3 regions of the Mucilaginibacter sp. P1_D10 genome follow, and region 3 is predicted to be linked to each of the others. Evidence: riboswitches for the same ligand, from Rfam matches in the RefSeq annotation. Region 3 holds a riboswitch; each other region holds the start of a gene.
What was found. A riboswitch is a leader RNA that binds a small molecule or an ion and turns the genes downstream of it on or off. The one in region 3 is predicted to bind S-adenosylmethionine.
Positions count from the first base shown of each region.

Region 1: another riboswitch for S-adenosylmethionine. It lies ahead of metH (methionine synthase); the one in region 3 lies ahead of AC1DYT_RS02055 (peroxiredoxin).
Region 2: another riboswitch for S-adenosylmethionine. It lies ahead of AC1DYT_RS18885 (cysteine desulfurase family protein); the one in region 3 lies ahead of AC1DYT_RS02055 (peroxiredoxin).

Region 1 covers NZ_JBFUAP010000008.1:38,000-48,766, forward strand. Annotated here, with positions in the region: gene metH (methionine synthase) at 1-3,071, opposite strand, end outside; SAM riboswitch class I at 3,209-3,319, opposite strand; gene hflX (GTPase HflX) at 3,435-4,619, opposite strand; gene AC1DYT_RS14265 (DUF433 domain-containing protein) at 4,872-5,114, shown strand; gene AC1DYT_RS14270 (DUF5615 family PIN-like protein) at 5,104-5,457, shown strand; gene AC1DYT_RS14275 (ATP-dependent DNA helicase) at 5,465-6,886, opposite strand; gene trpC (indole-3-glycerol phosphate synthase TrpC) at 6,945-7,727, opposite strand; gene AC1DYT_RS14285 (anthranilate synthase component II) at 7,793-8,362, opposite strand; gene AC1DYT_RS14290 (anthranilate synthase component I family protein) at 8,447-9,856, opposite strand; gene AC1DYT_RS14295 (cytochrome B) at 10,067-10,513, opposite strand; gene AC1DYT_RS14300 (hypothetical protein) at 10,751-10,767, shown strand, end outside.
Region 2 covers NZ_JBFUAP010000012.1:19,766-30,532, reverse strand. Annotated here, with positions in the region: gene AC1DYT_RS18895 (PIG-L family deacetylase) at 1-736, opposite strand, end outside; tRNA gene AC1DYT_RS18890 (tRNA-Cys) at 751-822, opposite strand; gene AC1DYT_RS18885 (cysteine desulfurase family protein) at 928-2,058, opposite strand; SAM riboswitch class I at 2,137-2,238, opposite strand; gene AC1DYT_RS18880 (S10 family peptidase) at 2,498-4,006, shown strand; gene AC1DYT_RS18875 (SusC/RagA family TonB-linked outer membrane protein) at 4,761-7,964, shown strand; gene AC1DYT_RS18870 (RagB/SusD family nutrient uptake outer membrane protein) at 7,984-9,957, shown strand; gene AC1DYT_RS18865 (DUF5000 domain-containing lipoprotein) at 10,005-10,767, shown strand, end outside.
Region 3 covers NZ_JBFUAP010000001.1:462,600-473,366, forward strand. Annotated here, with positions in the region: gene AC1DYT_RS02040 (class I SAM-dependent methyltransferase) at 1-595, shown strand, start outside; gene AC1DYT_RS02045 (N-acetyltransferase family protein) at 590-1,078, opposite strand; tRNA gene AC1DYT_RS02050 (tRNA-Cys) at 1,213-1,283, opposite strand; gene AC1DYT_RS02055 (peroxiredoxin) at 1,298-1,933, opposite strand; SAM riboswitch class I at 2,081-2,195, opposite strand; gene AC1DYT_RS02060 (carbohydrate kinase family protein) at 2,333-3,208, opposite strand; gene AC1DYT_RS02065 (YybH family protein) at 3,494-3,922, shown strand; gene AC1DYT_RS02070 (hypothetical protein) at 3,956-4,204, shown strand; gene atpC (ATP synthase F1 subunit epsilon) at 4,335-4,583, opposite strand; gene atpD (F0F1 ATP synthase subunit beta) at 4,713-6,218, opposite strand; gene AC1DYT_RS02085 (OmpP1/FadL family transporter) at 6,426-7,646, shown strand; gene AC1DYT_RS02090 (SGNH/GDSL hydrolase family protein) at 7,665-8,990, shown strand; gene AC1DYT_RS02095 (NAD(P)H-quinone oxidoreductase) at 9,124-10,125, opposite strand; gene AC1DYT_RS02100 (ABC transporter permease) at 10,167-10,767, opposite strand, start outside.

The DNA of each region.
Region 1 (10,767 bases), on a different contig from region 3:
TCATCGCCCACGCTGTTTGCGGGCCAGAAGCCGATAACGCCGTTTGCGTGCAGCAGTTTGTTATCAACAATACGCTTCAACAGCACCTGCGCATCGTCGAATAGTTTTTTCGCTTCGATGCCTACGTACTTGTCATTAAATATTTTGGGGTAGCTGCCGCGCAGTTCCCAGGTGTGGAAGAATGGGGTCCAATCGATATAGGGCACCAATTCCTCCAGCGGGTAGTCCTCAAAAACCTTGGTGCCGGTAATGGCTGGTTTTGGCGCTACATCGCCATCCAGACTGATCTGGAATTTACCGGCGCGGGCTTCCTCTATGCTGATAAAACGTTTATCGTTCTTTTTATTGGCGTGGGCTTCGCGGGCTTTTTCGTATTCGTCTTTAATCCCTTGGATGTAGGCATCGCGGTTATCCCGGTTCATCAGGCTGCTGCAAACCGTTACGCTACGCGATGCATCCAAAACGTGAATAGCCGGACCTGAATAGTTTGGCGCAACCTTAACCGCCGCATGTATACGCGAGGTTGTTGCACCGCCGATAATCAGCGGGATGGTGAATCCTTGTCGCTCCATCTCTTTGGCAAAATGCACCATCTCATCCAGCGATGGGGTTATCAGGCCACTTAGCCCGATGATATCTACATCCTGCTTTTTTGCTTCCTCAATAATGCGCTGGGCTGGCACCATCACCCCAAGATCTATCACCTCGAAGTTGTTACAGGCCAGCACCACACCTACGATGTTTTTGCCGATATCGTGCACATCGCCTTTTACGGTGGCCATCAATATTTTGCCTGCATTGGCGCGACTGCCGCTGCTATCTTCACCTGCATCTATCACGCGCTGTTTTTCCAGTTCGATAAAAGGCAGCAGGTAAGCCACGGCCTTCTTCATCACACGGGCCGATTTTACCACCTGTGGCAGAAACATTTTTCCGGCACCGAACAAATCGCCCACCACGTTCATGCCATCCATCAGCGGGCCTTCAATCACCTCCAACGGCTTGGCAAATTTCTGTCGGGCTTCTTCCACATCTTCATCCAGGTATTCGATGATACCTTTTACAAGGGCATGCGACAAGCGCTGTTCCACCGGTTCTTTACGCCATTCCTCATCGCGTACGATCTCTTTGCCCTTACTTTTGATGGTATCGGCAAATTCAACAAGACGCTCGGTGGCGTCATCGCGGCGGTTAAGGAGTACGTCTTCTACCAGTTCCAATAAGTTTTTGGGGATCTGCTCGTAAACTTCCAGCATACCGGCGTTTACGATACCCATATCCAACCCGGCCTTAATGGCGTGGTATAGGAATGCCGAGTGCATGGCCTCGCGAACGGTGTTGTTCCCTCTAAAGGAGAACGATATATTACTTACCCCGCCGCTTACTTTGGCGTAAGGTAGGTTTTGTTTTATCCAGCGGGTAGCTTCAATAAAGTCTACTGCATAGTTGTTATGCTCTTCAAGCCCGGTTGCGACGGTCAGGATATTCGGGTCGAAAATAATATCCTGCGGCGGGAAACCTACCTCATCTACCAAAATACGGTAGCTGCGCTCACAGATTTCTTTACGACGCTCTAAGGAGTCGGCCTGGCCTGTTTCATCAAAAGCCATTACTACCGCAGCAGCGCCATAGCTTAATATTTTGCGGGCATATTCCTTAAACTTTTCTTCGCCTTCTTTCAGCGAGATGGAGTTTACGATACCCTTTCCCTGTAAGCATTTCAAGCCGGCTTCGATCACTGTCCATTTACTGGAGTCGATCATGATTGGCAGTTTGGCGATATCCGGTTCAGACGCCACGAGATTCAGGAATTTCACCATTACGGCCTCGGAATCGATCATCCCCTCATCCATGTTAATGTCGATCACCTGCGCGCCGCCTTCTACCTGCTGCAGGGCAACAGTTAGGGCAGCCTCGTAATCTTCGGCAAGGATGAGTTTAGAGAATTTTGGCGACCCAGTGATATTGGTACGCTCGCCGATGTTTACGAAGTTGGTTTCGGGTGTAAGGGTAACGGATTCTAAACCGCTCAAACGCAGGAATGGCGCAATCTCCGGCTTCTTTCGTGGCTGATGCCTGGCAGCTTTTTCGGCGATGCATTGAATATGATCTGGTGTGGTGCCGCAACAACCACCAACGATATTAACCAGCCCAGCCTTGATGAAATCATCAACCTGGTGGGCAGTTTCGTGCGGGGTTTCGTCGTAAGCGCCAAATTCGTTTGGCAAACCTGCGTTAGGGTAAGCGGAAATATAAACGCCTGCCTTTTCGGATAGTTCCTCCAAATGCGGCCTCATTTCGCGGGCACCCAAAGCGCAGTTCAAACCAACAGAAAGCAAGTTTGCGTGACTTATAGAATTCCAGAAAGCCTCCACCGTTTGGCCCGAAAGCGTGCGGCCCGATGCATCGGTAATGGTACCGGAGATCATCACGCCGCCGGTGTCCCTAAAAGCAGGGTAATCTTTGCCGGCTTCCTTGCATTCTTTTTTATAACGGTCGATGGCAAACAGGGCTGCCTTCGCGTTCAGGGTATCAAAAATGGTTTCTACCAGCAGCACGTCCGATCCGCCATCAACCAAACCACGTACCTGCTCGTAATAAGCCTCAGCCAAATCATCAAAAGTAACGGCACGGTAACCCGGGTCGTTTACGTCCGGTGAAAGTGATGCTGTGCGGTTTGTTGGCCCCACAGCACCTGCCACAAAGCGTGGCTTTGCCGGGTTTTTGGCCGTATATTCATCAGCTACTTCGCGGGCTATACGGGCACCTTCGTAGCTTAATTCATAATCAAGCTCTTCGAGGTGGTAATCCGCAAGCGATATCTTTTGTGTGCTGAAGGTATTGGTTTCGATAATATCCGCGCCGGCATCCAAATATTCGGCATGGATAGCCTTGATCACATCCGGGCGGGTGATGTTCAGCAGGTCGTTATTGCCTTTCAGGTCGGATGCATGATCGCGGAAACGCTCGCCGCGGAAATCCTCCTCGGTGAGTTCGTACCGCTGTATCATGGTGCCCATTGCCCCATCAATAACCAGGATGCGTTTTTCTAGTTCTTTTCTAATGTCCATTGTAAACAGTTGGCAGTTGCCGGTTAGCAGTAGGCAGTTATGAAATTTACCGCATAGCAAAACTGCTAACTGTAAACTGATTACTGCAAACTGGTATATAGCTTATCTCGAAAAGTCAGGGTATAAAAAATGACTTTCGCTTATCTTTCCTAACCGATTTTCTCCCGGTTAAGTAGAATGTAGCACCTTGTAAGCACAGGTTGCCAAGACATCGCAGGGTCTAATCCCTCCGCCTTTCTCCATAAGCATTACAAATATGAATATTAATGTTGTAATGTGCAAGGCTGCGCAAGTATGGGGAGATAAAGTTGCCCTACGGCAACTTTATCTCCCCGGAAGGCCGATGAAATGGCCGTTTTGGGGTTAATACAGCAAATGATCGTAGGGGTATCGTTCCGTATGCATCGTTTTTACGGCATCGTAAAGCATGGTGCGGAACTCTTCCAGGTTTTCTTTTTGGGTGGCCGAAATAAATATCGCAGGCGCATTGTTCTTGGCCATCCAACTGTGGTTGAAATCGTCCATCGTAAGTGGGGTATCCTTGATGTCGATATTATGGTCGGCAGGGTTAAAGGCATCGATCTTATTGAACACCGTGATAGTTTTTTTATCCAGCACCTTCAAATCCTTCAGCGTTTCGTTTACGGTACGTATCTGGTCCTCAAACGTCGGGTGCGAAATATCTACCACGTGTATCAATATATCCGCCTCGCGCACCTCATCCAGGGTAGATTTAAAGCACTCTACCAAATGATGTGGCAGCTTGCGGATGAATCCTACGGTATCTGATAGTAAAAACGGCACATTCTCTATCACCACTTTGCGCACGGTAGTATCCAGCGTGGCAAACAGCTTGTTTTCGGCAAAAACTTCAGATTTTGCCAGCATATTCATGATGGTCGACTTACCTACATTGGTATAACCTACCAAAGCCACGCGTATTAAAGCCTGGCGGTTCTTGCGCTGGGTTTCGTTCTGTCGGTCGATAAGCTTTAGGCGCTCTTTCAGCAGGGAAATCTTATTCAGGATTAAACGCCTGTCGGTCTCTATCTGGCTCTCGCCCGGGCCACGCATACCAATACCGCCCTTTTGGCGCTCTAAGTGCGTCCATAAACGTGTTAAGCGTGGCAGTAAATATTGCAGCTGAGCGAGCTCAACCTGGGTTTTGGCTTGCGCCGTTTGTGCGCGACTTGCAAAAATATCCAGGATAAGGTTGCTACGGTCGAGTATCTTCACCTGTAGTTCGCGTTCGATGTTGCGCATTTGCGATGGCGTAAGCTCATCATCAAACACCACGATGTCTATTTCTTCGGCAACAACATATTCTTTTATTTCTTCCAGCTTACCGGTACCCACAAAGGTGGAACGTTCCGGCCGCTGTAATTTTTGGGTAAAGGTTTTCACGGTGAGGCCGCCGGCGGTGGCAACCAAAAACTCCAATTCTTCTAAGTATTCTTTTTCGCGTGCTTCCGTTTCGTTGGGGGTAATCACCCCAACCAGCACAACTTTCTCCTGCTTCACAGCAGTATCATAAAATTTCTGTTTCATAAATAAAAATTAAAGATACGCGGATTTACGCATTAATGCGCGCAGCGTATTCGATAAAACAATAGTAGGCCAGCTTATTTTTGCCGGCAATCAGATTCATCGATTAAACGATGAATGGCGTGGAGTGTTTGAGGATTACATTTTTTAGCAGTAGTGCAGCAAATATAATGTTTTTGCGGGGAAGATGAAATGGGATAACGGATATTCAGGTTGGTATTGTGTTTGTTATGGAAGTTTGCTTAACTTTAAATCATGAATGATATCCAACAAGCCTTGCTTGGCCGCATTACTTTTATCCCTGATTTGCTTAGCGGAAAGCCGACTATCCGGGGAATGCGTTTTCCGGTGAGTGATATTTTGGAGTTGCTTTCATCTGGATTATCTGATGCGGAAATCTTAGAGCAACATCCTATTTTAGAAAAAGAAGATATTAAGGCAGCACTGTTCTATGCTTCATTGAAAATAAAAAACACTGTTGTCATACATGCCGCCTGAGCAATGGGAAATTTGGTTAGACACGCAGATTTCACCAATTATTGCAAAATGGATGAATGAATACACTGGCTATGTTGTAAAATCATCCTATAGCCTAAATTTACACTTCCTCACGGATAGTGAGATTTACCACCGAGCAAAAACGGCCGGTAATGTCATTTTGGTTTCTAAAGATGCAGACTTCCCCATCCTAATTACCCGTCTCGGAGCACCACCTAAATTAATAAACATCAAAATAGGAAATTGCGACAACCGTACACTGTGGGCTTTCCTTAAGCCTAATATCTTCAGCGCCATCGATATCTGTGTATTATCGGATGTTGAAATAGTTGAATTGGAGTAGACCTATTCTATACCACCCACCAGTGTTTTACTAAGTGCAATTCCTTTCGGGCACGGGTTACTGCCGTGTACCACCATTTGCAGAGGCTGGCAGGAGGCATCCTAAACATGGTATTATTTTCATTATCCAGGAAAAGATAGACGTTATTCCATTCACCGCCTTGTGCTTTATGACAAGTTACCGCATAGCCATAAGTAGCTTTTAAGCAGTTATAATAATCATCTCCCAACATCGCTTCCCGGTATTCTTCACTTTTAGAGGATATCCCTTTTTCGCGCATGCGGCTATGGAAATCAACCATCAGTTCCTTTGTTTGATCTTTAGTCAGGCTACCATTTATGCTTTTGAGCGCATTAACCGAGAGCTGCATTTTAAACTCCGTATCAGACAGGAAAGTCCGCACTGTAACTCTCTGAAATTTGAGCCCGCCCCGCCAGGTAACCTCGCCCAAGGCGGTTACGGTTACAAAATCACCGTTTGTTAACGGCACCTTATGGTTGTTTTGAGTTACTAATAATACTTCGCCTGTTTGCAAGTCTAAATTCGCATCGCCGAGCAATTTCTTCCGCATAAAACGATTGATTTCATGCACTCTTAGATTGGTTCGAGCTATTGCAAGCGTTTCTGTCGGGCCTGTTTCGGTGTATTTTTCGAAATACCTATCCAGTTGTTCGTCATCGTTAGGGTGCAGTTTTACGTTGTTAAGATTAGAAGCCGGGAGTTTGGGATATAATTCAAAAATGCCGCTATCATGCATATCGCGGATGTCGGCGGCGAGCTTTAATATGTCGTTACCACTGTCGGTCCGCTCAATTTTCGATAACGTGACGGATACAACTACCTTATTTTGGCTGTTTAACCAGTTTTTATCAAGTGCCGGACTAAAGGGCTGGCCTATGGGCGGCAGCTGGCATGGGTCGCCCACAAAAATAATCTTATTATTGCCCGCCACCTCAAACAGGTCGTCTAAAAGCACACCCGAACCAAAAGTGGCGGGCATGGATTCACTTTCCTGAAATTCACCCGAAAGCATGGATGACTCATCGACAATATAAAGTCGTTTTTTATTGTCGGCAATACGTGTATTAAACTGCATAGAAAGCTGGGCAGAGTTGCTTGCAGTTGCCCCCGATGGATTATCATCAAGCCCGTTTACACCAATAAAGTTATAGAGTTCGCTATGTACTGTGCGTGCGGTAAAACCGGTTTTCCCTTTGAGTACCGTGGCGGCACGGCCGGTAGAAGCTAACAGGCAAAACTCTTCCTTATCTTCCTTCAGCTTTTTAGCGAGGGCCTGCATCAGGTAGGTTTTGCCGGTCCCCGCATACCCCTTCAATACAAAGACGTTTATAGATGGATGCGCCAGGAACTTCTTTATTGCAGTAAAGGCAGCCTTTTGGTCGGCATTAAAGTTCAGGTTATCGGCCATACAATTACTAAATTATTGAATTAATCAGCAATTAAATAGTGGCAGCATATTTTGTTAATCACAACCCCTTCACAAATTCCTGCATCGCCTTACCCGGGTCTGCCTGTTTCATAAAGTTTTCGCCGATAAGGAAGCCCTGGAAGCCTACCTTTTTCAAATCTTTGATGGTTTGCGTATCGCTGATGGCGCTTTCAGAGATTTTTAAAAACTCGTTGGGGATATGGTCCACCAGGTCGTATGAGTTTTGTACCGATACGGTAAAATCGGCCAGGTTACGGTTGTTTACGCCAATAGCATCCAGATTGGTATCTATGCTGCGTTCCAGTTCTTCCAGGTTGTGCACTTCCAGCAGCACATTCAGCTCCAGGCTTTTGGCAAGGGCAGCTAATTTTTTTATTTCTGCAGGAGTGAGGATGGCTGCTATCAGCAAGATGATATCGGCACCAAGGGCTTTTGCCTCTACGATCTGGTACTCATCTATCATGAAATCCTTACGCAACACCGGGATGGTATTGGCGCGGCGGGCACGCTTTAAATCCAGCTTTCGGCCGCCGAAGAAGTTGCGATCGGTAAGTACCGACAGCGCCGAAGCACCTGCATCGGCGTAATCTTTTGTTACTTCTTTTACCAGCGCTTCATCATTAATAATGCCTTTTGATGGCGACTTACGTTTAAACTCGGCAATGATACCCGTACGCTCGGGCGCCAATAAAAAATCTTTAAAAGAATACGTTTCCCGGTGGAAATATTCAGATTCCTCCAGTTCGATGTAAGTGGTTTCGCGCTTGTCGCGGGCCACTTCCCTTTTTTTGTATGCTACTATTTTATCGAGTATGTTCATGAGCCCCCCAGCCCCCTAAAGGGGGAGTTTTTGATTTGCGTACTTAAAGCACGCAATTTAAGCATTTATCCTTTTAACCAGTTCTCCATCATTTCCTTCCCATATTCGGTCAGTACCGATTCGGGGTGGAACTGTACGCCGCGAACATCGTATTCTTTATGCCTTAAAGCCATCACAGAGTTATCTTCCTCATCAATAGCGGTAACGGTAAGCACCTCCGGCAAATCCTTTTCTACTACCCAACTGTGGTAGCGGCCAACTTTAAAGCTTTCGGGGAGGCCCACGAAAAGCTGCTCGGTTTCGTCGGTAACCTTAATGGGCGTTGCTATACCATGCATTGGCTGCGGCAAATTGTATAATTTGCCGCCGAATACTTCTGCAATGGCCTGCTGGCCAAGGCACACGCCAAAAATGCTTTTGGTGGGCGCGTATTTTTCTATTACCTGTAATAGCAGCCCCGCTTCGGACGGTATGCCCGGCCCCGGCGACAGGATGATGTGGCTGTAGGCATTCACATCTGCTATATCAAACTGGTCGTTCCTCCAAACATCGCATTCCAGGCCAATTTCATTAACCAAATGCACCAGGTTATAGGTGAACGAATCGTAATTGTCTATTATTAATATATTGCTCATTGTCTGAACCTTGATTTATGGGATTAGAGGATTACCCTGATGCCCTTATGTTTTATCTAATCTTTATTCTACGGCCTCTAATCTCTAAATAGATTCCGCCACCTCAATCGCTTTCCGTAACGCGGCTATTTTATTATCTACTTCTTTCAGCTCGCTTTCTGCAACCGAGCCGGCTACTATGCCTGCGCCAGCCTGGTAGTGCAGGGTGTTGTTCTTGCTCAAGAATGAGCGTATCATGATGGCGTGGTTAAAATCGCCGTTAAAGCCGAAGAAACCGATGGCGCCACTGTAAAAGCTGCGTTTGGTTTTCTCGTTCTCATCTATAATTTCCATGGCCCGGTATTTTGGTGCGCCGCTTAGCGTGCCGGCCGGGAAGGTATCCGCTACGATTTTGAAGGAACTTACTCCGGGCTTCAGCTTGCCGCTTACATGCGATACCAGGTGGATGAGGTGCGAATAGTATTGTACTTCTTTAAAGGCCTTTACACTTACCTGTTCGCAATGGCGGCTCAGGTCGTTTCGGGCTAAATCTACCAACATTACGTGCTCTGCAGATTCCTTGGGGTCGGCTTCCAGCTGGCGGGCAATTTCGGCATCCTTTACATCATCACCGCTGCGTTTGAAAGTGCCGGCTATCGGGAAGATGCTGGCTACACGGTTCTTAACGGTAATCTGCGCCTCGGGCGATGACCCGAAGATCCTGAAATCGCCAAAATCGAAATAGAACAAATACGGCGACGGGTTGATCGAACGCAACGCACGGTACACGTTGAATTCATCGCCCAAAAACTTGCGCGAAAACGCCCGCGACGGTACGATCTGGAACACATCGCCACGATAGATGTGCGTTTTCATCTTTTCTACAATGGCGATGAACTCCTCGTTGGTCAAATTCGATTGCTCGGCTTCCTTGCTCTCGAAAGTGTACTCGGGGAAGTTTTTATTTTTGATAAGGTATTCGAGTTTCTCCAAACCGTTGGTTTCGGGCTGGCCTTCTACCTGGTTATGGAAAATGTATAGCTCGTTCTTGAAATGATCTACCGCTATAATGTAGCTGTAGATATGGTATTGCATCACCGGTATCTTCCGCGGATTGTCTGGTGTTACCTTTAGCTTAATGGTTTCGAAATGCTCTACCGCCTCATGCGTAAAGTAACCGAATAAACCATTAGAAAGAATTTTGGATGCCGACTTATCCGTCTCGAAACGGCTTAAAAAATTATTGATCTCGTCAGTTAATTCGAATGTGCCCGGTGCGCTTACTTCGGTGCTGCCATCCGGGAATTTCTTTTTCAGTTCGCCATCATCCAGCACAAAGCCGCTAATGGGGGCGCAGCAAATATAGCTCAGGCTGTTTTCGCGGCTGTGGTAATCCGAGCTTTCCAGCAGCAGCGAGTTGGGGAATACATCGCGCAGGCGCAGGTAAATGCTAACCGGCGTAGTGGTATCTGCAAGCAGCTTTTTATGTGTGGTATTTATTTTAAAAGTTGTCATTTTCAATAGCTTATTAAACGAAAAAACCCGACGAATTGGTGCTCGCCGGGTTTCAAAATAGGTTTATATTTGATTAGTAATGCATGTCAAAAACTATCCGGCTGCCAAAGTTTGTTTGGTGCCACCAATAGATATTGTTCAAAGTTTTTTTCATGATTGGGCAGCAAATTTATAAAGAAAATCGAAACTGCAAACTTTTTCTGTTCTTTTTTAATTACTCATGCCAAAAAAGGTGCGTTTGCTTTGCGCAATAGACACAACTATCACTATTATAGCCAATAAATAAAATATAGCGATGGTGCGGTGCTTGCTTACAGCGAGTATTTCTTTCTTGGATTTGGAGTGGCCGATGGTAATCAAAATGATGGCAAATATCATCATACTGATGTGCTCAACCGTCCAATAGCGGGCGGTGGCCTCGTGCATGGTTTCTTTGGCAAACTTTACAAAGGGGCTTTTGAAATACAGCACCAAGCCAATTAAAAGCTGTGTATGGGCCGATATCAAAGCAAACAGGTTAAGCTTGCGGTTGCCTTCGGTGTATTCTTTTTGGCCAAACCAGCCGGCTAACGATTGCAGTATGGCCAGCAATATCAATACCATTACGATGTACCTGAAGCCCGAGTGCAGCAGGAGGAGAAATTTGTATAAATCCATGGGATAAAAATTTTGTCCGAATATAAGGATAAAAGTTTTCGGATGCATTGCGGGTGTCTATTTAGCCGCAAAAACACCGGAGTTTTCCCGAGCTTTTTCGGTTTTTTTCTTTGCTTTTCTGTGCTTCGCTTATGGAATTACCTTTTTAACTGGAAACCAAATTTTCCCGTTAAAATCATTGGGTTGATGCCTTCACCAGTCGACGCAAAGCGTTACATTTATGGTGCTGATTAATTTATGGATTGCATTCCTTT
Region 2 (10,767 bases), on a different contig from region 3:
TTACCTTATAGTTCACCCGGTTCATGTAGCTGAAACATTGCGTGCGGTCGATAAAAAAGCTGGGGGTGTCGGCAGTTGTATGGCAGAGGGTGTATTTCCCATCGTTGCCGAAGCTTGGCACCCTACTGCCTTTATCGCGGGTAGCTACTGCCAATACTACCGGCCTGTTGTTGGCGGGGAGGCTATTAACAACTTCCAATGCCAGTAGGGTAGCAGCTTTATGCGCGCCGTGCGTTTGGGCCACGGGCAAAAGGGTAAGCACAATATCGTAACGATTTTTGTTTAGGACGGTAAGCAAGGCCTTTTTCACGTAGGGCACGTTCCAGCTGGTGTCTATTGGTTCCCGTTCGTTCAGGGTAAAATGTGCATCGGGCTGGTTGAGGAAATAGTAACGATGGACGCCAATAATGCGCCCTGCGTTTTTAAGTTCCTGTTTTCGGATGGCGGGCAGCTTTCGGCGGCCTACCTGCTCATTGGTAAGGCTTATATTATAATAAGCCTCGGCAAGGGTGGAGTATTTATAGCCCGCCTCGCCATTGGTGATAACCGCAATATCTACCAGGCCGTGGTGTTCTTTAGCTATTTTGTATAGGGTAACGGCCATTTCGCTCTCATCATCGGGGTGTGCAATCACCACCAGTACCCGTGCGGGCGTATCAGGCACGCAACCACGCGCAGTGGCCGCAGAGCATATAATAAGGACGGCCAACAAGATATATAAATAGCTTAATTTCATTTTTTAATTATGGGAGGTGTGAGGATGGGTTCGAACCATCGTAAGGAGTTTTGCAGGCTCCCGCCTAACCACTCGGCCACTCCACCTTGTTTTTGTTGTGTACTCGGAACAACCCGTATATGTTTTTGCCGTGCACCCTGTTCTTATCAATAAAAAACTGACAGGAAACGGGACTGGCCGGCTTTGCGCAATTATGCCGCAATCAGCTGATAAATAGCCGCAAGTTTACCGGCGGCATAATTTATCTCTTCCGGGGTGTTGAATTTGCTAAAAGAGAATCGGATGGTATCTCTACCCGCTTCAACGCCGAGCGCACGAAGCACGTGCGACGATGAGCCACTGCTGCAGGCACTCCCGCCCGATACAGATATGCCATACTCGTCCAAACATCGGAGCAGGTCGGGGTTTAACGATGGCACATTGATGCTGAGTACGGTATATAAGCTTTTATCCGCAATGGCCGAATTTCCGTTGAAATTTACGCCCCGCAGCGTTTCGGTAAGCCCGGCAATCAGCTGGTCTTTCAATTGCTGTATGTATTGCCGGTGCTCGTTTATATCGGCATAGGCCAGTTGCAATGCTTTGGTAAGGCCGATTATACCGGGGATGTTTTCTGTGCCTGCACGCAACGCTCTTTCCTGGCCGCCGCCGTGTAGTAATTTGGCCGGCCTTAGGCCCTGCCGACAATATAAAAAGCCTATACCTTTTGGCCCGTGGAATTTGTGGGCAGAGGCAGCCAGGAAATGAACTTTAAGCTTGCTTACATCGTGCCGGTAATGGCCTATGGTTTGCACCGTATCGGTATGGAAAAGCGCATCGTGTTTTTCGCAGATGTTGCCTATCTGTTCAATATCGTTAAGATTGCCAATTTCGTTGTTGGCGTGCATTACCGATACCAGGCTGCGCGGGTTGGTGCTTAGTAAATATGCTAAATGACTAAGATCCAGGTTTCCTTTTTCGTCATGAGCGATGAAGCTTACCGATATTTCGCCGGTTTTTTTGAGGTGCTCCAGCAAACTTAACACGGCATGATGCTCGAACCTTGTGGTAATTACATGCTTTACGCCGGCGTTGCGTACGGCCGTTAATATGGCAGTATTATCGGCTTCGGTGCCGCCCGATGTAAAAATGATTTCGTTTGGCGAAGCATTGAGCAAACCGGCAATGGTTTTTCGGCAGCTTTCGATAGCTTGTTTTGCTTCGCGACCGTGCTGATGATGCGATGATGGGTTGCCGAAATGATTGAGCAGATATGGCGTCATGGCTTCAAACACTTGTTTATCAAGTGGGGTGGTAGCGGCGTTGTCGAGGTAAACTTTCATGGTAATTTAATTAAATTTTGATTTAAACAGGCCAGAAAGCGAGGTGAGATTTACCGCTTAACAAGTTGAAAACTTGCACTCTTATCTTTCTCCTGTTTTGGCAGGAGTTGGAATTAGCACCTTAAATAATAGGTTGCCAAGACGTCATAGGGCCATTCCCTCGGTCTTTCTGGATAAGTTTAAAAGAACGTTTCGATGCAAATGTAAATAAATTCTATTAATCCCATAGAAATTATAGAAAAAATTTGAGAAAACGAAATTTACCATTACATTTGCAGCATCCGCAATTAGCGGTACTGTGTTTTATAATGATAACCCAAGGTTTAAATAATCAATTTTTAATGCGAATGCCCATGCCTCAGATGGGTATGTGCAGCTGTTGTTGCTAACCTCCCAAGCACAAACAAGCTCAGTTTATTAAAAATATTATTTGCCTCCCATGTTACCTTCTTCTTTTACTGTTACAATCAACCTGCGTTTTGTTGCCACTATTTTGCTGGCCGGCACTATTGCTTTACTTTCTACTTCCTGGTCTGAATTTGCCCACCGCCCGTCTGAAGATGTTGCGGCGGGGCCTGCGGCCTTTAGCACTGCGGTAACTTCGCATACCATAGCCTTAAATGGCAAAAAGCTGGCTTATAGGGCAAAGGCGGGATACCTGGGTATAGGTCATTCGAAAGGCCGTGCTGCGGCTAATGTTTTTTACGTGGCCTACAGCCTTGATAATAACGTTAGTGCTGCAAAACGCCCCATTACCTTTGTGTTTAACGGCGGGCCCGGTTCCTCTGCGCTATGGTTGCATATGGGTTCGTTTGGGCCGGTGCGCATTAACGGGCGCGGGAAGGTTGAAGGCAACAGCAATACCTGGCTTGGTTTTACCGACCTGGTATTTATAGATCCTGTTGGTACCGGCTACAGCCGTGCCACCGACGGTACCGATGCCCGCAAGTTTTATGGCTATAAAGAAGATGTCGGTTCTATCGCCGAATTCATACGCGCCTACCTGGCAGATAACGGCCGTGAAAACGATGCGGTTTTTTTGGCCGGAGAGAGCTACGGCGGCCTGCGAGCTGTGGGCCTGGCCGAAAGCCTGCAGGCCACCGGCGGGGTAAAGCTTGCCGGCATAACGCTTATTTCGCCCGCGCTTAATTACCAGTTGATTAGTTTTAAGGAGGGTAACGAGACACCCTATGCTTACTACCTGCCAACATATGCGGTTACAGCCCGCTATCATCACAAGTTAGATGCCCGCCTGGATAGCCTTACCGACGAGCAATTGATGAGCCGCGCAGCAGCCTTCGGGCAGGGTACTTACACTCGTTTTCTCCATTTGGGCGATGCCGCGCCACAGGCTTTAATAAACAAGGTTATAGATTCGCTGCATTATTTTACCGGCCTAAGCAGGGATTATTTGACGGAAGCGAACGGAAGGGTAACTGATGGCCAATTTACCGCCGAGCTTTTGGGTAGCGATAGCCAAACGATAGGCACTTTCGATGGCCGCGTAAAAGACACCCTACAACATGGCGACCCCAGCATTGCCGCTATACTTGCGCCGTTCACGCAGGGCTTTAAACAATATGTGCAACAGGTGCTTAAGTATGATAATGAATTGCCTTACCTGGCCACTACTGCAACCAGCGGTTGGAACTACGGGCAAGGAGCAAACAATTGCTACATTAATGCATCGGCCACTTTAAAAAAGATAATGACCCAAAACCCTGGCCTAAAAGTGCAGGTGGTAGGCGGGTATTACGATTTGGCTACACCTGTAGCCGCTACCCACTATGTATTGAACCATTTAGGCCTGGGGAAGCAAATACGCAAAAACCTCACCGTAAAATATTATAAAGCGGGCCATATGTTATATACAAGCGATACAGCTAATGCCGCTTTTAATGATGACAGCCGCACATTTTATGCCAGTGCGATTGCATCCGTGCGTTGATTTACTCCTGTCACCCAACCCGGGATAAGTGTTCAGGCTATCCGGCAAGTACTGAGGCCCCCTGTTAGCGATCAACGCCGCCTGCCTACCGGGTTCGTTGCAGCCTTGCGCCCGGGTCTCTTTGGTGCCCTAAATGCAAATTAACAGGGCTTTACCACAACCTTATTTAGCAGATATTTAAAAACTTCATCCAATTGCGTATTAATTGTTTTTTATACAATAATAATCTCTTGTTCTTGTATCGGCTGGTGCGCTAAGCCTCAATCAGCAAATTCGCGGCCCGTTACGCTCTTTAGTATTTGATTATTGAAACCCACAAAGGCAGCCAGTTAAGTGCCTAAATCGGGTTTGCCGCAATTTTCAAAAAAATCGTATTAGAATCTAATAGAATAGTAGTGATTTTACCCGCGGCAGTTGATTAAAATTGTTCAATTATAAATCGAGCGTTGCCCGCGTATATGTTTTGGGCAGCCATATTAACAAAATACTTTTTAGATAAAACGGCTTTTGGGTTGTCGGAAGATATCCTGGGCCTGCAGTCTCAACCATTTAGATTTTAACTAATTGGTTTGCTGCCTTCGCATGTTTAAAAAACATGCTGAAGCTTTTTTACGGTTAAAAAATTTTAAGTGTTAAATATACAATAATAAAAGCCTCTAAAAAAATCAATTATGGGATAGCAAAAGGAAAAGTAAAACCAAATGGCCAGTAAAAAAAATGCGCGGCATCGCAGAACAAAACCTAAAATAATTATATGGAAAAACTATACAAACAATTGCTTTATACTTTCAAACTACTGCCAATAATGGCACTAACAATGTTAAGTTCGGCCGCAATAGCGCAGAATGTACACGTTGAGGGAGTAATAAAAGATAAGGTAGGCCCCCTACCTGGCGCAACCGTAAAAGTAGATGGTAGTACTAACGGCAAAACAACAGATGTTAACGGCCGGTATAAATTAGATGTACCACCCAACAGTAAATTAACCATTACATCTGTTGGTTATCAAACCCAAAGCGTAAGCCTTAAAGATTATACCGTTTTAAGCAACGGCACCTACATCGTTGATATTGTTTTGGCAGAGAGCGAGAATAATTTGAACGAGGTGGCTATTGTTGCGTACGGCACACAGAAAAAGGCAAGCCTGGTGAGCTCAATCACCAGCGTGAGCACCAAGCAGCTTAAAGGCTCTACCAGTAACTTAACTACCATGCTTGCAGGTGTTGTGCCGGGTATGATATCTTACCAGCGAAGCGGCGAACCGGGTGCAGATAATGCCCAGTTCTTCATCCGTGGGGTGGGTACTTTTGGCGCAGGTAAGGTGGATCCTTTGATATTGATAGACGGTATCGAGTCATCCACTACCGACCTTGCCCGCTTGCAGCCTGATGATATTGCTGGTTTTTCGGTATTGAAAGATGCTACAGCATCATCATTGTACGGCGCGCGCGGTGCTAACGGCGTTATACTGGTAACTACAAAACGAGGCGACGCGGGTGCCGTTAAATTTAACGTGCGTGCAGAAAGCTCCACATCATCAAATATCAAGAACATTCAGCTGGCGGACAATATTACTTACATGACACTGGCCAACGAAGCGGTGCTTACCCGTAACCCGCTAGGTGTTTTACCTTATTCGCAAAATAAGATAGACCATACCGCTGCGGGCGACGATCCTTTATTGTACCCAAGCAACAACTGGTTAAAACAGTTGATAAAAACCAAAACCAATAACCAGCGGTACAATATGAATGCCAGCGGTGGTGGCGAAAAAGCTAAGTACTACCTGGCCATGACCTATAATATAGATAATGGCAACCTGGCCCAAAACAGCCTTAACAATTTCAGCAACAACATTAAGCTGCAATCGTACTCCATCTTATCAAACACAACTTTAAACCTAACCAAAAGTACCGAAGCAGTAGTAAGCTTAAAGGGCCAGTTTGATAGCTACAATGGGCCAAACGGCGGGGGCGGTTATACGTTTTTAAATGCATTGTGGAGCAACCCGGTTGCTTTCCCGGCAATTTATCCAAGTAGTTTATTACCTTATGTAGAGCACCCGCTTTTTGGTAATGCCATAATTCCGGGCGGCGCGCTGTACATGAACCCATACGCGAAATCGCTATCTGGCTTTCAAAGCTCGAATACCAGTACGCTGACGGCACAATTAAACCTAAGCCAAAAGCTCGATTTTATTACAGAAGGTTTATCTGCCAGGGCAATGGGTTACACCACCCGTTATTCGTACTTCACCGTATCGCGCCAGTATAGCCCATACTACTATCAATCAAACGTATCAAACGGCGAGTTCAGTGGTCTGAGTTTGCTTAACAATGGGCAAACAGGCAGCATTGGTGCTACGCCAACGGAGTACCTGACCTATAACCAAAACCCACAATTAAACGTTTCTAATTCTGTTACTTACGTAGAAACTGCTATTAACTATAACCGCACATTTGCCAAAAAGCATGCGGTAAGTGGCTTGCTTATTGGTACCATGCGCAACTATCTTACCGGCAACGCGCCAACGCTGCAGCTGTCGTTACCGTCGCGTAACCAGGGCGTATCGGGCAGGATGACTTACGGTTACGATAACCGCTACCTGTTTGAATTCAACTTTGGTTATAACGGCTCCGAGCGTTTTGCGGCCAACCACCGTTTTGGTTTCTTCCCCTCTGTAGGTGCGGGCTGGGTGGTTTCCAACGAGAAATTCTTTGAACCGTTGCTGTCTACAATTGATAACCTTAAATTCAGGTTTACTTACGGTTTAGTAGGTAACGACCAGATAGGCTCGGCTACAGACCGTTTCTTTTACCTCTCAGATGTTAACCTCAACAATGGCAGTATTGGCCAGTTTGGTACCAACTATACTTATAGCAGGCCAGGCGTAGTTACTTACCGTTACGAAAACCAGAATATTACCTGGGAGCAATCGCGTCAACTCAATATAGGTATGGATTTAACGGTAGCCAAAAACTTCAATCTTACGCTGGATGCTTATCAGCAAAACCGCGATAATATTTTATTGGTGCGCACCACCATCCCTACATCAATGGGTTTGCAAGCCAATATATCATCAAATGCGGGTAAATCATCAAGCAAGGGGATAGATGTGGCCATGGATTACAAGGTGAACTTTGGTTCGTCATTCTGGGTTCAATCGCGCGGTACGCTTACTTACGCAAAAAGCAAGCTGCTTAAAAACGAAGAGCCCGTTTATCCTGATAACCTGCAATACCTCACCAGGGTGGGCAACTCTTTAAGCCAGCTATATGGCCTTATTGCTGAGCGTTTGTTTATCGACGATAAGGATGTGGCCAACTCGCCTGTACAAGGCTTTGGAGATTACAAAGCGGGTGATATTAAATACCGCGACATGAACGGCGATGGTAAAATATCCAGCTCTGATGTGGTGCCTATTGGCTACCCACAGGTACCTGAGATTATTTATGGCTTTGGTTTTTCCGTAGGCTATAAAAACTTCGATATCAGCGCCTTCTTCCAGGGTTCTGCACGCTCATCGTTTTTTATCAACTCGGCTGATATTTCTCCCTTTTACCAGGTTAGTGGGTATCAGCCGTGGAACGGGCTGGATAGGGGTAACCAAAGCAGTTTGCTGAGCGCTATAGCAAATGACCATTGGTCTGAAGATAACCGTAACCCTTATGCTTTTTACCCGCGCTTAAGCACGCAGATACAGGGTAATAACACGCAGGCATCAACCTGGTGGTTGCGTAACGGTGCATTCGTGCGCCTTAAATCGGCAGAGATCGGGTACAACTTCAGCAAAAACGCACTTAAAAACATCCATTTAAGCAGCGCACGTATTTACGCAAACGGGCTAAACCTGGTATCGCTCAGCAGCTTTAAGCTTTGGGATCCGGAGATGGGTACATCCGGTTTAGGGTATCCTATTCAACGTGTGTTTAACTTAGGCTTAAGGGTAGAATTTTAAAAGCTTTCAAATTAATTATATGAAAACTAATTATATACAAAAAATAAAGCTCGCCGCATCAGGCAGCGCACCAAAGGGGGCAATCGCCTTGTTAATGGGCGCCTTTATATTGGTGCTGCCAGTTTCATCGTGCAAGAAACCCTTCCTGGATGTTGTGCCGGATAACGTTTCTACAATAGCCAATGCCTTTGTTTCTAAAGCCGAGGCCGAGAAATATTTGTTTACCTGTTACTCGTACCTGCCAACCGGGGCAGATCCAACTTATAACGTGGGCTTAACCGCTGGTGATGAAGTTTGGGTAGAAGACCCGGCGAACCACATACGCTCTACCAATGTGCTGCAGTTGCCAAGGGGTTTCCAAAACTCATCAGATCCTATTGCCAATTACATGAATGGTACCCGGGATGCAGCAGGGAACTACCGCGCCATACGCGATTGTAACGTTTTCCTGGAAAACGTAAGCGACCTTACCAAGGTGCGCGACCTGGATATAGATACGCGCGAGCGCTGGATAGCCGAGGCACAATTCTTAAAGGCCTTTTATCATTTTCAGTTATTCCGCGCCTATGGGCCTATCCCCATCATTGATAAAAACCTGGCTATAGATGCATCTATAGAAGATGTAAGGGTAAAACGCCGCCCCGTTGACGAGGTTGTGGCTTACATAGCAGGTTTATACGACCTGGCAGCTTCCAAACTGCCGCTGACTATCCAAAACGAAGGCAGCGACCTGGGCCGCTTAACCAAGCCAATTGCCTTAAGCATGAAAGCCAGGTTACTGGTAACTGCTGCAAGCCCGCTTTTCAACGGCAACCCGGATTATAATTCATTTAAGAATAAAGACGGAGAACTGCTGTTCAACTCAACTTACAGTGCCGAAAAATGGCAGGTTGCTGCAGACGCCTGCAAAGCTGCGATTGATGCATGCGAATCGCAGAACATCCATCTGTACAAGTTTCCCGCCCAAACAGTTAAACTAAGCGATACTACCATGACCCAAATGGGCATCAGGAACGCTATGAGCGAAAAATGGAACGACGAACTTATTTGGGGTTTAACGGTAAATAACATTGGGTTTAGCTCATTCTTCCAGTCGATGTGTGCCGGCCAGTATGATTTTAACAACGCTGATGCCGCAAAATCGGCCAACCGCCCGCTACTTGGCCCTACCATAAAAATGGCAAAAATGTTCTACACCAAAAATGGTGTGCCCATCAACGAAGATAAAACGCTTGATTTTAGTAATATATCTAAGCTGCGTGTTGGTAACCATGACGAGCGTTTTTATATAAAAGAAGGTGAGACTACCGCGAGGCTTAATTTTGACAGGGAGCCACGCTACTACGCGGATCTTGGTTTCGACCGTGGTGTTTGGTACATGGCCAATAGCCCAACAAAAACGGATGTTGACACCTGGTGGTTAAAATCGCGCGGTGCCGAAATTGGCCAGTCGTCGCCAATACCTATTGCTGGTTTCTACATGAAAAAGGCACTTAACTGGCACTACGAATGGGCAACCGTTACTTATTTAAATTATCCATGGCCTGAGATGCGTTTGGGCGACCTGTATCTGCTTTACGCAGAAGCATTGAACGAAGCACAAGGCCCCGGCGCCGCTGCTTACGATTACTTAAACCGTGTGAGAGAAAGGGCCGGCTTGCCTACCGTGCAGGTTTCATGGACAAACTTTAGCATCAACCCAACAAAGTACACTACTAAAGATGGTTTACGTGCGATTATACAGCGTGAGCGCGCCGTTGAGCTTTGCTTTGAAGGGCAGCGTTATTGGGATCTTTTGCGTTGGAAAACAGCAGGTGTTGAACTGAACAGCAACGTAACAGGTTGGTCGATAAGCGAAAATTCGCCGGAGTTGTATTACAGAGAACGTTCTATCTACTCCAGGCACTTCGTTATCCCGCGCGATTACTTATGGCCAATACAGGAGAACGATTTGCTTGTTAACCAGAACCTGGTACAAAACCCTAACTGGTAAGCGTATATAATTAAATGTTTAACAATAAAAACATTAACATGAAATCAATGAAATTACGAACTGCTTTTTGTATGTGGCTGTTAGCAGTAGTAGCATCGGGCTGCAAGCAGGAAACGCTTAACAAGCCGCTTACGAACAATACCAATGCCCCCGGCGTGGTTAGCAATGTGCAGGTGGAGAATAAAAACGGATTAGCGGTTTTAACCTACGCACTGCCAACTGATGGCGACCTGTTTTATGTAAGAGCGGTTTACGAAACCTCGCCCGGCAAATCGCGCGAGGTAATTGCATCCCGCTATTCCAATACCCTAACGGTAGATGGCTTTGGCGATACTGAAGAGCACGTGGTAAAACTATATGCCGTCAACTCCAGTGAAACAGCTTCGGCGCCGGTTAACGTTACAGTAAAACCCTTAACGCCGCCGTATGAGCTGGCATTTAATTCGCTTAAAGTAACAGCCACCTTTGGCGGGTTCAAAATTACGGCAGATAACCCAACAAAAGACAATTTAGCTATAGTGCCTTTGGTTGACACTGCCAATAACGGCCAGTTTGTACAATCTAAGGGTATGGATAATGTTTATAGCAACAGTGCAGCTATAGAAGCAACGGTACGAGGGCAGCCCCCTGTTGACAGGAAATATGGGTTTTTTGTGCGCGACAGGTTCCTGAACAGGTCTGATACCTTGTTTTTAAACCTTACTCCGTTTTTTGAGGAGCAGTTCTCGAAGCTCGATTGGTCGACTTATACGCTGCCGCAAGATGCCACAAACCTGTATTCATATACAAATGTGGGCAGGATGATTGATG
Region 3 (10,767 bases):
CTATCTGTTCGACCAGCTACTGAAGGGCCGGTTCGATAACTGCCATAAGGTGCTGGATATAGGTTGCGGTGGCGGGCGCAACATTGTTTACTTTTTGCAGAACGGCTTCGAGGTTTACGGTGTCGACCCGAACCCCAATGCCCTGGCCGAGACGCGCGCCTTATCTGAAAAGCTTGCCCCGGCTAATTCCGCAGGGAATTTTACCTGCTTCCCGGCTGAGGACTTGCCCTTCGGCGATGGTTCATTCGATTTAGTTATCAGCAGCGCGGTTTTGCACTTTGCGCAGGATAGCAACCATTTCGATGCCATGCTACGTTCCATGTGGCGTGTGCTAAGGCCCGGCGGTTACTTGTTTGCGCGACTGGCATCGGATATAGGTATAGAAACCTTGGTTATATCGCAGGGCAATAGCCGCTATCTGCTGCCCGATGGCAGCGAGCGTTTCCTGGTAAATGAACAAATATTATTGGAATACACCCAGGTACTCGGCGGGAAGCTATTCGAGCCGATAAAAACCACCAACGTACAAAACCTGCGATGCATGACCACCTGGTGCGTAAGGAAAAATGATGCAGGTGATGCACATATCTTATAGCGCTCGATACATGATATAGGTATCTACCAAACCTAATTGCTGATGCCGAAAACCGTTTGGCGTTGTTCCGATGATGGAAAACCCCTGTTTTTGCCAAAGCTTTACCGCTGTTGCATTGGTTGATACCACGAAGTTGAACTGGATACCCACGTACCCCGCTTCCGTGGCCGTGTCTACAGAATGCCGGCAAAGCATGCTGCCTACGCCTTTTCCCCTTGCGCCGGGATGCACCATATAACCGCAATTGCCCATATGGTTGCCCAGGCCAGGCTGGTTAGGCTTAAGGTAGTAAGTCCCCACAACCCTGCCATCTTCAATAGCTACAAAGGTTTCCATATTGGGTGCGAGCCAGTATTCCATCATGCCTTTGCGTGTGGTTGCCGGGTCAAACGCGTAGGTATCGCCGGATTTTATTACGGTCGAAAATATCTCCCAGATGCCGTCATCATCTGCGGGTGTAGCTTTGCGTATTTCTATTGCCATGGTTTGGTGTGTTACCGATGCTTCAATTTTGGGTATTGCCAGCTTTAAATCAAGTTTGGCGAGGCAAACATAAAAAAGCGACAGGCTCCCCAGCCCGTCGCTTTCTGAAAATTAAATTAGCCACTTTTTATTTGACGCCGCGGGTAGATTCGAACTACCGTTGAAGGTTTTGCAGACCTATGCCTATCCTCTCGGCCACGCGACTTTATGCTTTTCCTGTTATTTATTCGGCTGTGGTGTTAAGCGTAAGTAGGGTTTCACCTCTACAAAGCCCTTGGGGAACTTGGCTGGGATATCCTCTGTTTTGATGGATGGCAGCACCACTACCTGCTCGCCGTCTTTCCAATCGGCCGGGGTGGCTACACTGTGGTAAGCAGTAAGCTGCAATGAATCGATCACGCGCAGTATCTCCTGGAAGTTGCGGCCGGTTGATGCGGGGTAGCTGATGATCAGTTTTATCTTTTTATCGGGGCCGATGATGAACAACGAGCGCACGGTAGCCGTAAGCGATGCGTTGGGGTGTATCATGTCATAAGCGAGGGATATCTCGCGGCTTTCGTCGCCAATAATTGGGAAGGTTACTTCCACGCCCTGGGTTTCGTTGATATCGTTTATCCACCCCTTGTGCGATTCGGTGTTATCCGTGCTCAGCGCAATAACCTTTACGTTTCGCTTCTCGAACTCATCCTTCAGGGAAGCCGTTTTGCCTAGTTCGGTTGTGCAAACAGGGGTGTAATCTGCAGGGTGGGAGAATAATACGCCCCAGCTATCGCCCAGGTATTCGTAAAAATCAATGTCGCCAAGGGATGTTTGTGCTTTAAAGTTTGGGGCCTCATCGCCAATTCGTAAGCTCATAGTTGTAAGTTTTAATTTTAATATTTTTATAGCAATATTACGCTATCGGTTAATCAATAGTAAAACTTATCCAATAAAATTTGAGGAAGAAAGGGGAGCCGCCGGCAGATAACGGCATCATTACGAACGCCGTTTGTCTTTTAAATCAGCTTATCTGTCTCCGCATTGGCGGAGCAGGAATTAGCACCTTACACCAGGCGCGAAGCCGGTACAGGTTGCTAAGACATCATAGGGCCTTTCCCTCTGTCTTTCTGGATAAGTATTTTTAAAGAACGATTACATCACAAAAGTAGGTATAAAAACTACAATTCCTATAGATTTTATTATTTATCTCAGATAAATCTGTAACTAACTGAAAATCAAAATATAAAATGACTTATATTGTATCAAGCCCACACGTTATGAAAACTGTGCCACCACTTCATCAACATTATAAACCGGGTTAGCGCCGCGCTGGGTGGTTACATAAGCGCCTACCGCGCAGGATTTTTCCAGCAGGGCTTGCATGGGGGTGCCGTTAAGCAAGCCCGTAATAAACGTTGCCAGGAACGAATCGCCCGCGCCAACAGTATCCACCACGCAAACTTTGCAACCGGGGTGCTCGTAATATTGGTAATCGTTCCAAATGATGGCACCATGCTCGCCGCGGGTTACGCAGATGATTTTGGTGTGGAACTTGCTTTGGAACTCTTCTATCTTTTGTTTCAGGTCGCCGCTGCTGCCGTGTATAAGCAACTCAGCTTCTTCTTCGTTCATCTTTATTACGTCGGCACGGGCAGCCAGCGTTTCGATGGTGTTCATGGTAAAATGTGGCGGGCGCAGGTTCACATCGAATATTTTAAGCGCGTCGCTTTCATCAAGCACGTTTAGCAGGGTTTCGAAAGAAGCTTGCTCGCGGCAGGCCAGGCTGCCAAAAACGATGGCGCCTACTTTTTTTGATGTAGCTTCTAAAGGTTCGGTAAAGCCTATATTATCCCAGGATACAGGTTGCGGTATAATGTACGTGGCGGTGTTATTTTCATCCAGTTGTACAGTTACTTCACAGGTAGGCAGCTTTTCGTCGCGCTGTATCAACTCGCTGTGAAGGCCGTTCTCCTGCAGGAAGCCGGTGAGCTCCACACCGGACGCGTCGGTACCTACGCTGCTGGCAAACAATACATTGTTGCCCTGCTGCACCAGGTGGCGAGCTACGTTCATGGGCGCGCCGCCCGCTTTTTTAACATCGCCAAAGGCATCCCATAAAACTTCGCCGAAGCACAAGATTTGTTTGTTCATAAATTGGTTTTTGAGCTGATTGATGAAAGGATAAAGCTAAAATATTTTTTGACACGATTTAGCGATTGAAGGATTTGACAGGATTTTTTTAATTGTCTGAACCATGATTTGCTTGATTACCGGATTATAGGACTATTCCAATTGCGAAATATTATCGGGGTATCCTTTAAACAGGCAAATCATGGTTCAGAAAAGGATAGCTGGATTGATTTTAATCCTGTTAATCCTTAAATCCTTTAATCGTGTTATCTTTTAATCATGGTTCGGAAGCGTTATATTAGTTGAATGAAAAAGCAAATTCTCTTCTCTTTTCTCCTGCTTCTGTGTTCCTGCTTCGCTATAGCGCAAGACAAAGACAAGCAAGCCATAGCAAAACTCATGGCCGACCAGCAAATCGCCTGGAGCAAAGGCGACTTGGAGGGCTTTATGCAAGGCTACTGGAAGTCTGATTCACTAATGTTCATCGGCAAGCGTGGGCCGGCTTACGGCTGGCAGGTTACCCTGGATAATTATAAAAAAGGCTACCCGGATAAAGCCGCCATGGGCGAGCTTACCTTTAGGTTAGATAAAATAGAACTGCTGGGCAAGAACGATGCCTTTGTAATGGGCGCCTGGAGCCTCAAACGAGAGAAAGACGCACCAGGAGGTTATTTTACCCTGTGGTTCAGAAAGATTGATGGTCAGTGGAAGATTGTGTGTGACCATACGAGTTGATAAAGATGGCAATCATTCAATAATACTGACAGTATGCTACACCTGATTTTAGATAGCTGGATAGCAGGCCTCTTTAGGCTTATAGGTGTTTGCGTGCTTTTTACATTGGGATACTTCAAGCAAATAACCCACCCGGAGGCAAAAGCCTATTCTTTCAGAAATATTTACTATATGGAGTATGACAAGGAGGATGAATTCAAAAAAGGCATGGAGCGGGCAGGACAGCAAATGGCAGGGTTGATGTTCGTTCTATTGCTATTGGCAATTTACGCGCTGGTGTAATTCCAGAAAAAGCAGATGCCCTCTGTAGGTGACATTTATGATTCTTAGAATGCTGGATGGCAGCACTGATACTCACAAAAGAGGCCCGAACATCGCTGCTCGGGCCTCTTCAATATCGTACAAAAAGCTGTTACTTGTGGGTAATGCCTTCTGCCAGTACGGTTACTTTATTGTTTAAAGCTTCCACCACGCCGCCTTTAATAAAAAAGGTATCTTCTTTACCGCCTTCCCTTACAACCAGCTTGCCGTCGTTAAGGGTAGAGATGATAGGCGCATGGTTATTCAGGATCTCGAAAGAACCTAAAGTACCAGGCAGGCTTACCGAAGTAGCTTCGCCTTCGAAAACTTTTTTATCAGGAGTAAGGATTTCTAATGTCATGTTCTTTTAGATTTGAGATGTGAGATGTGAGATATGAGATTAACTCATTGTCAAACCTACAACCTCTCCGTTTTAACATGAGATATGAAATTTGAGCTGTCTCAAATCTCATATCTCAAATCTCATATCTTAATTATTAGCTTCTGCCAATAATTTCTTGCCTTTTTCAATAGCGTCTTCAATGCTGCCCACAAGGTTGAATGCTGCCTCTGGGTATTCATCTACTTCGCCATCCATAATCATGTTGAAACCTTTGATGGTATCTTTGATATCAACCAATACACCTTGTAAACCGGTGAACTGCTCTGCCACGAAGAATGGCTGAGAAAGGAAACGCTGAACACGGCGTGCGCGCGATACGGTTAACTTATCTTCCTCAGAAAGCTCGTCCATACCTAAGATGGCGATGATATCCTGAAGTTCTTTGTAGCGCTGTAAAGTTTCTTTAACGCGTTGAGCGGTGTTGTAGTGCTCATCGCCCAGGATAGCTGCGCTAAGGATACGTGAGGTAGAATCCAGTGGATCCACCGCAGGGTATATACCCAACTCGGCAATTTTACGCGAAAGTACGGTTGTAGCATCTAAGTGGGCAAATGTTGTTGCCGGTGCAGGGTCAGTCAAGTCATCCGCAGGTACGTAAACGGCCTGTACAGATGTGATAGAACCACGTTTTGTAGAAGTAATACGCTCCTGCATGGTACCCATCTCTGTTGCCAAAGTCGGCTGGTAACCTACCGCAGATGGCATACGGCCTAACAATGCCGATACCTCAGAACCTGCCTGGGTAAAGCGGAAGATGTTATCGATAAAGAAAAGGATATCGCGGCCTTTGCCTTCTTCGTCACCATCGCGGAAGTACTCTGCAAGGGTAAGACCTGATAATGCCACACGTGCACGTGCACCGGGAGGCTCGTTCATCTGGCCGAAAACGAAGGTTGCTTTTGATTCTTTCAAAGCTTCAGCGTCGATTTTTGTCAAATCCCAGCCGCCAGCTTCCATGGAGTGCATAAATGCATCGCCATATTTTATAATGCCCGATTCAAGCATCTCGCGCAGTAAGTCGTTACCTTCACGGGTACGCTCGCCTACGCCTGCAAATACAGATAAACCTGCATAAGCTTTCGCGATGTTGTTGATCAGCTCTTGAATTAATACTGTTTTACCTACACCGGCACCACCAAACAAACCAATTTTACCACCTTTTACATAAGGCTCCAAAAGGTCGATAACTTTGATACCTGTAAACAGGGCCTCAGTTTCGGTTGATAGGTCCTCAAAACGCGGAGGCGTGTTGTGAATAGGGCGACCATTGGTTTTATCAAGGTTAGGGATACCATCGATAGCATCACCAACTACGTTAAATACACGGCCTTTAATGGCATCGCCAACCGGCATTTTGATAGCAGCTTCGGTATCTAAAACATTCATTCCGCGCAGTAAACCGTCGGTAGAGTCCATCGCTATCGCGCGCACACGGTCTTCGCCTAAGTGCTGCTGAACTTCTAAAATGATTTTTTGTCCGTTGTCTTTAGTGATCTCAAGCGCATCGTAAATCTTAGGAAGATGTGCGTCATTAGCGAAACTTACGTCAACTACCGGACCGATGATCCTTGATATTTTTCCAATGTTTGGCATATATTACCTGGTGTTTTAAAGAAATTTAAAATGAAACGGAACCTTTGTTTTAAAGTAAAGGCACTATTTCAGAGGCGCAAAGTTAAGGTTTATTGCCAAATATTTAAATAGTTATGGTAAGATTTTTTTGGCGTTTTTATTAATACAATTTCTGTAAGTTTGACGCCCAATTATAAACCAAATTTTCTGTACGCAAATTCTTAATTAATGAAAAAACTTTTACTGCTATTGATGTGGTGTGCCCCTGTTTTTGCTTATTCGCAGGGTTTCCAGGTTAACCTGGGCGGCCAGAAACAAATAGGCATGGGCCATACGGGCACCGGGCTGCTGCAGGATGGGGCCTCTATTTTCTTTAACCCCGGCGCGGTTGCTATGTTGCCCCAAAATTCAGTTTCTGCCGGTATCAGCCCGCTGTGGTTTAAATCCGGCTTCAACCCATCGGGTACCAATGACAAGTATTTTACAGCAAATCGCGTAGCAACGCCTATACAGGCTTACGCGGTTTGGGGGCCAAAATCGGCTAACTGGAAATTTGGCCTTGGCGTTTATACGCCATTTGGCGGCCTTACCGATTGGGGTACCACCTGGGCCGGTAAATATTCGGTGCAGAGCCTGGACCTGAAAGCAATATTTATCCAACCAACTTTTAGCTACAAATTAACTAATGCTTTAAGCATCGGCGCAGGCTTTGTTTACAACCATGCCAGCGTGGACTTGAGGAGGGCGATACCATTGGCAGATGCTAACGGAAACCCCGGCCAAGCGAAACTGGAAGGTACAGGCAAAGGCTACGGCTGGAACGCCGGCATCTTCCTGAAAACAAAATCGTTTACCGCGGGGCTTGATTACCGCTCTAAGGTGAATACCAAACTAAAAAACGGCGACGCGATATTTACCGTGCCATCATCGGTACAGGCAAACTTCCCGCAGCCAAATACCTTTAGCTCGGGCATACCGTTGCCGGGAACATTCTCATTGGGCCTCGGCTTTTATCCAACCCAAAAATGGACCGTTGGCTTCGACGCGAACTTTGTTGGCTGGAGCAGCTTTAAAGCGCTGGAATTTGATTATGCTGCCAACACTTCAACACTTGCAGACACTTATTCGCCACGTAACTACGAGAACGCGTTTGCGCTGCGTACCGGTGCGGAGTATAAATACAACAATAAACTGGCCCTGCGTTTCGGCGGCGGCTATGCTACTACGCCTGTTAAGGATGGCTATGTAACCCCCGAGGTGCCGGATGCCAACCGTTATTACTTAACCGGCGGCCTGGGTTACAAACTGGCCAAACGTTTAGATATAGACCTTTCCTTTGAGTTTGAGCACTTGTTTACCCGCACCCAAACAAATATCGAAACGCAGTTATCCGGAACGTTCCACAGCAATGTGTACATCCCAGGCGTGGCCCTTTCTTATCATTGGTAACCTATAGTATTTAAGCACATGAAATCGATAAAAAATTACATATACATATCTGCGGGCTTGCTGTTGCTGGCTTCCTGCAAACCATCAGTAGACGTTCCCAAACCAACGTCAGGCGCGGCAGATTTTAGCCGTTATATTTCTGTAGGTAACTCCTTAACCGCAGGTTACGCCGATGGGGGGTTATATCTGGAAGGGCAACTAAATTCATATCCAAGCATCATTGCCAAGCAAATGGCACAGGTGGGCGGCGGTGCCTTTGCGCAGCCATTGTTCAACGCCGATCAATCGAATGGTTCGGGTTACATCAAACTAACGGGCTTTACTGCCACCGGCTCGCCCATTACCGCGCCGGTTACGACCAACCTTGCGGTGAGAGGGACGGCCACCATACCGGGTTTCGGTACGGTGGTTTTATACACCAAATACACCGGCGAAATAAACAACTATGGTGTGCCGGGCGTTAAAATACAGCAAATAACATATGCACCTTACGGTAACCTGAACGGCTATTTTGAAAGGATGTTGCCGGGCAACGCAGGTACAAATTCTACTACATATATAGATTTTGCCACAGCCAAGCCTTTTACCTTCTTTACCAACTGGCTGGGCAGTAATGATGCCTTGCTATATGCTTCGACAGGTGGTGCCGGAGATGTACTTACAGATAAGGCAACATTTACAGCTCTATACAACCTTTCGATATCGAAACTAACTGCAGCTGGCCAAAAAGGTGCCGTAGCTACCGTACCCGATGTTACTTCGGTGCCTTACTTTACTACCGTAACTGTTGGCGCTATTTTAGCAGGTGTGCAAAAGGCTAATCCTGCGGTTGCCGCTTTATATATCAATGCACGTGTCGATACTTTAACCACAACTTATGCTGCACGTGCTGCTACCGCAGCTGATTTGGTGGTACTGACTTTCCCTACCAGCAAAATAGGCCAGCCTGTAAGTTCGCCGGCTGGTACCGTGCCTTACGGCTTAACGCCATACGCGCCTATCGAAAACCAGTATGTGCTGGATGCTAATGAAATAGCTTTAACCAAAGGTTGCGTAAATTCGTACAATGCCACCATCAAAGCGGCAGCTGCATCAAAAGGCTTAGCGGTGTTTGATGCCTTTACCTTCCTTAATAATTTAAAGGCAAATGGTTTAGTGATAGATGGAGTAAGCCTAAGCTCAAACTACATTAGCGGGGGAGTATTTTCGCTGGATGGCATCCACCTAACGCCAAGGGGCTATGCTATTGTAGCCAACGAATTTATTAAAGCCATCAACGCGAAATACGGATCAAATATCCCTAAGGCGAACGTATCGGCTTATAACGGGGTGAAGTTCCCTTAACCAGTTAGCAGTGGGCGGTTTGCGGTTTGCACAGAGCCTCACCTAAATCCTCTCCAAAGGAGAGGACTTTTAATATTTTTAGAACCCTCTCCTTTGGAGAGGGTAGGGTGAGGCTTCGAAGTATGCAAACTACCTACTGCCAACTGATTACGATCTTCCCCATATGCTCGCTGGTTTCCATCAGCTCATGGGCTTTGGAGGCTTCGGCGGCGGGGAATATTTTGTAGATAACGGGCTTTATTTGCCCGGAAGCAAGCAACGGCCAAACGTGCTCTTCCAGTTTTTGGGCGATAGCACTCTTGAATGCAACCTCGCGCGAACGTAGCATCGAACCGGTTATCACGAGGCGCTTGCGCATTACTTCGGATAGGTTGATTTCTACCTTGTTGCCTTTCATGGCATTTATCATCACCAGCCTACCATCGTTTGCCAGGCACTGTATGTTTTTGGCGGTGTAATCGCCGCCTATCATATCCAGTATCACATCTACGCCTTTGCCATTGGTAAGCTGATGGATGGTGTCGCCGAAATTTTCTTTATTATAATCGATGGCCTTATCTGCGCCCAATGCCTCGCAGAATTTGCACTTCTCATCACTCCCTGCAGTTACATAAACTTTGCTGCCTAAAGCTTTTGCCATTTGTATAGCTGTAACCCCTATGCCGCTGCTGCCGCCATGCACTAGCAAGGTTTCGCCGGGTAGCAGGTTTGCACGGTCGAACACATTGCTCCAAACAGTAAAGAAGGTTTCGGGGAGGGAGGCAGCTTCGGCAAAGCTTAAGTTACCGGGAACGGGCAGGCACTGCCCTTCAGGAGCGGCGCAGTATTCGGCGTATGCGCCACCGATAACTAGTGCGCAAACCTTATCACCTATTTTCCATCGGCTAACGTCAGCACCAACCTCGGCTATTATGCCGGCAAGTTCAAGTCCGGGGATGTCTTTTGGTGCACCATCAGGAGGCGGGTAATTGCCTTTCCGCTGGAATACATCCGGGCGGTTTATGCCGGCAGCCATTACTTTTATCAAAACCTCGCCAGTTGCGTAAGTGGGTATAGGGCGCTCTGCAAATTGTAATACATCGGGGGCGCCGGGGTGGGTGATGATGATGGCTTTCATTATTGGTAATATCAGCATAAATAACCTTAATTGGTTGGGGATGTTTTGCTTTACGCCAACTACTCGCTCCTCAAACTTTCCACCGGGTTAATGATAGCTGCCTTTATAGACTGATAACTAACAGTTAGCAACGCAACAGCCAACGCCGCTGCGGCGGCCAACACAAATACCCACCAATGGATGCTATCGCGGTATGCAAAGGCATCCAGCCATTTGTGCATGGCCAGCCATGCCAACGGCGATGCTATAGCTACGGCAATGGCCACCAGTTTTACAAAATCGGCAGAGAGCATAGCAACAATCCTCGATACATCTGCGCCCAGCACTTTGCGGATGCCTATTTCCCTGCTCCGCTGTTCTGCCGCATAGGCAGCCAGCCCAAACAGCCCAAGGCAGGCAATAATAATGGCGAGCGCGGTGAACAGCACGAACAGTTTGCTCATGCGTTGTTCGTTGCTGTATATGGCGTTAAAATCTTCATCCATAAAAGTGTATTCCATCTTTTGGTTTGGCGAGAGGGCTTTCCATTTGCTTTCTATCTGCGCCATTATGCCTGCAAGGTTTTTGGTATTTACCCTGATGCTGAGCGAGGCCATGAAATCCCGGTTCATGACCAGCACCAGCGGACTGATATTATCCCGCAAGGAACTAAAATTAAAA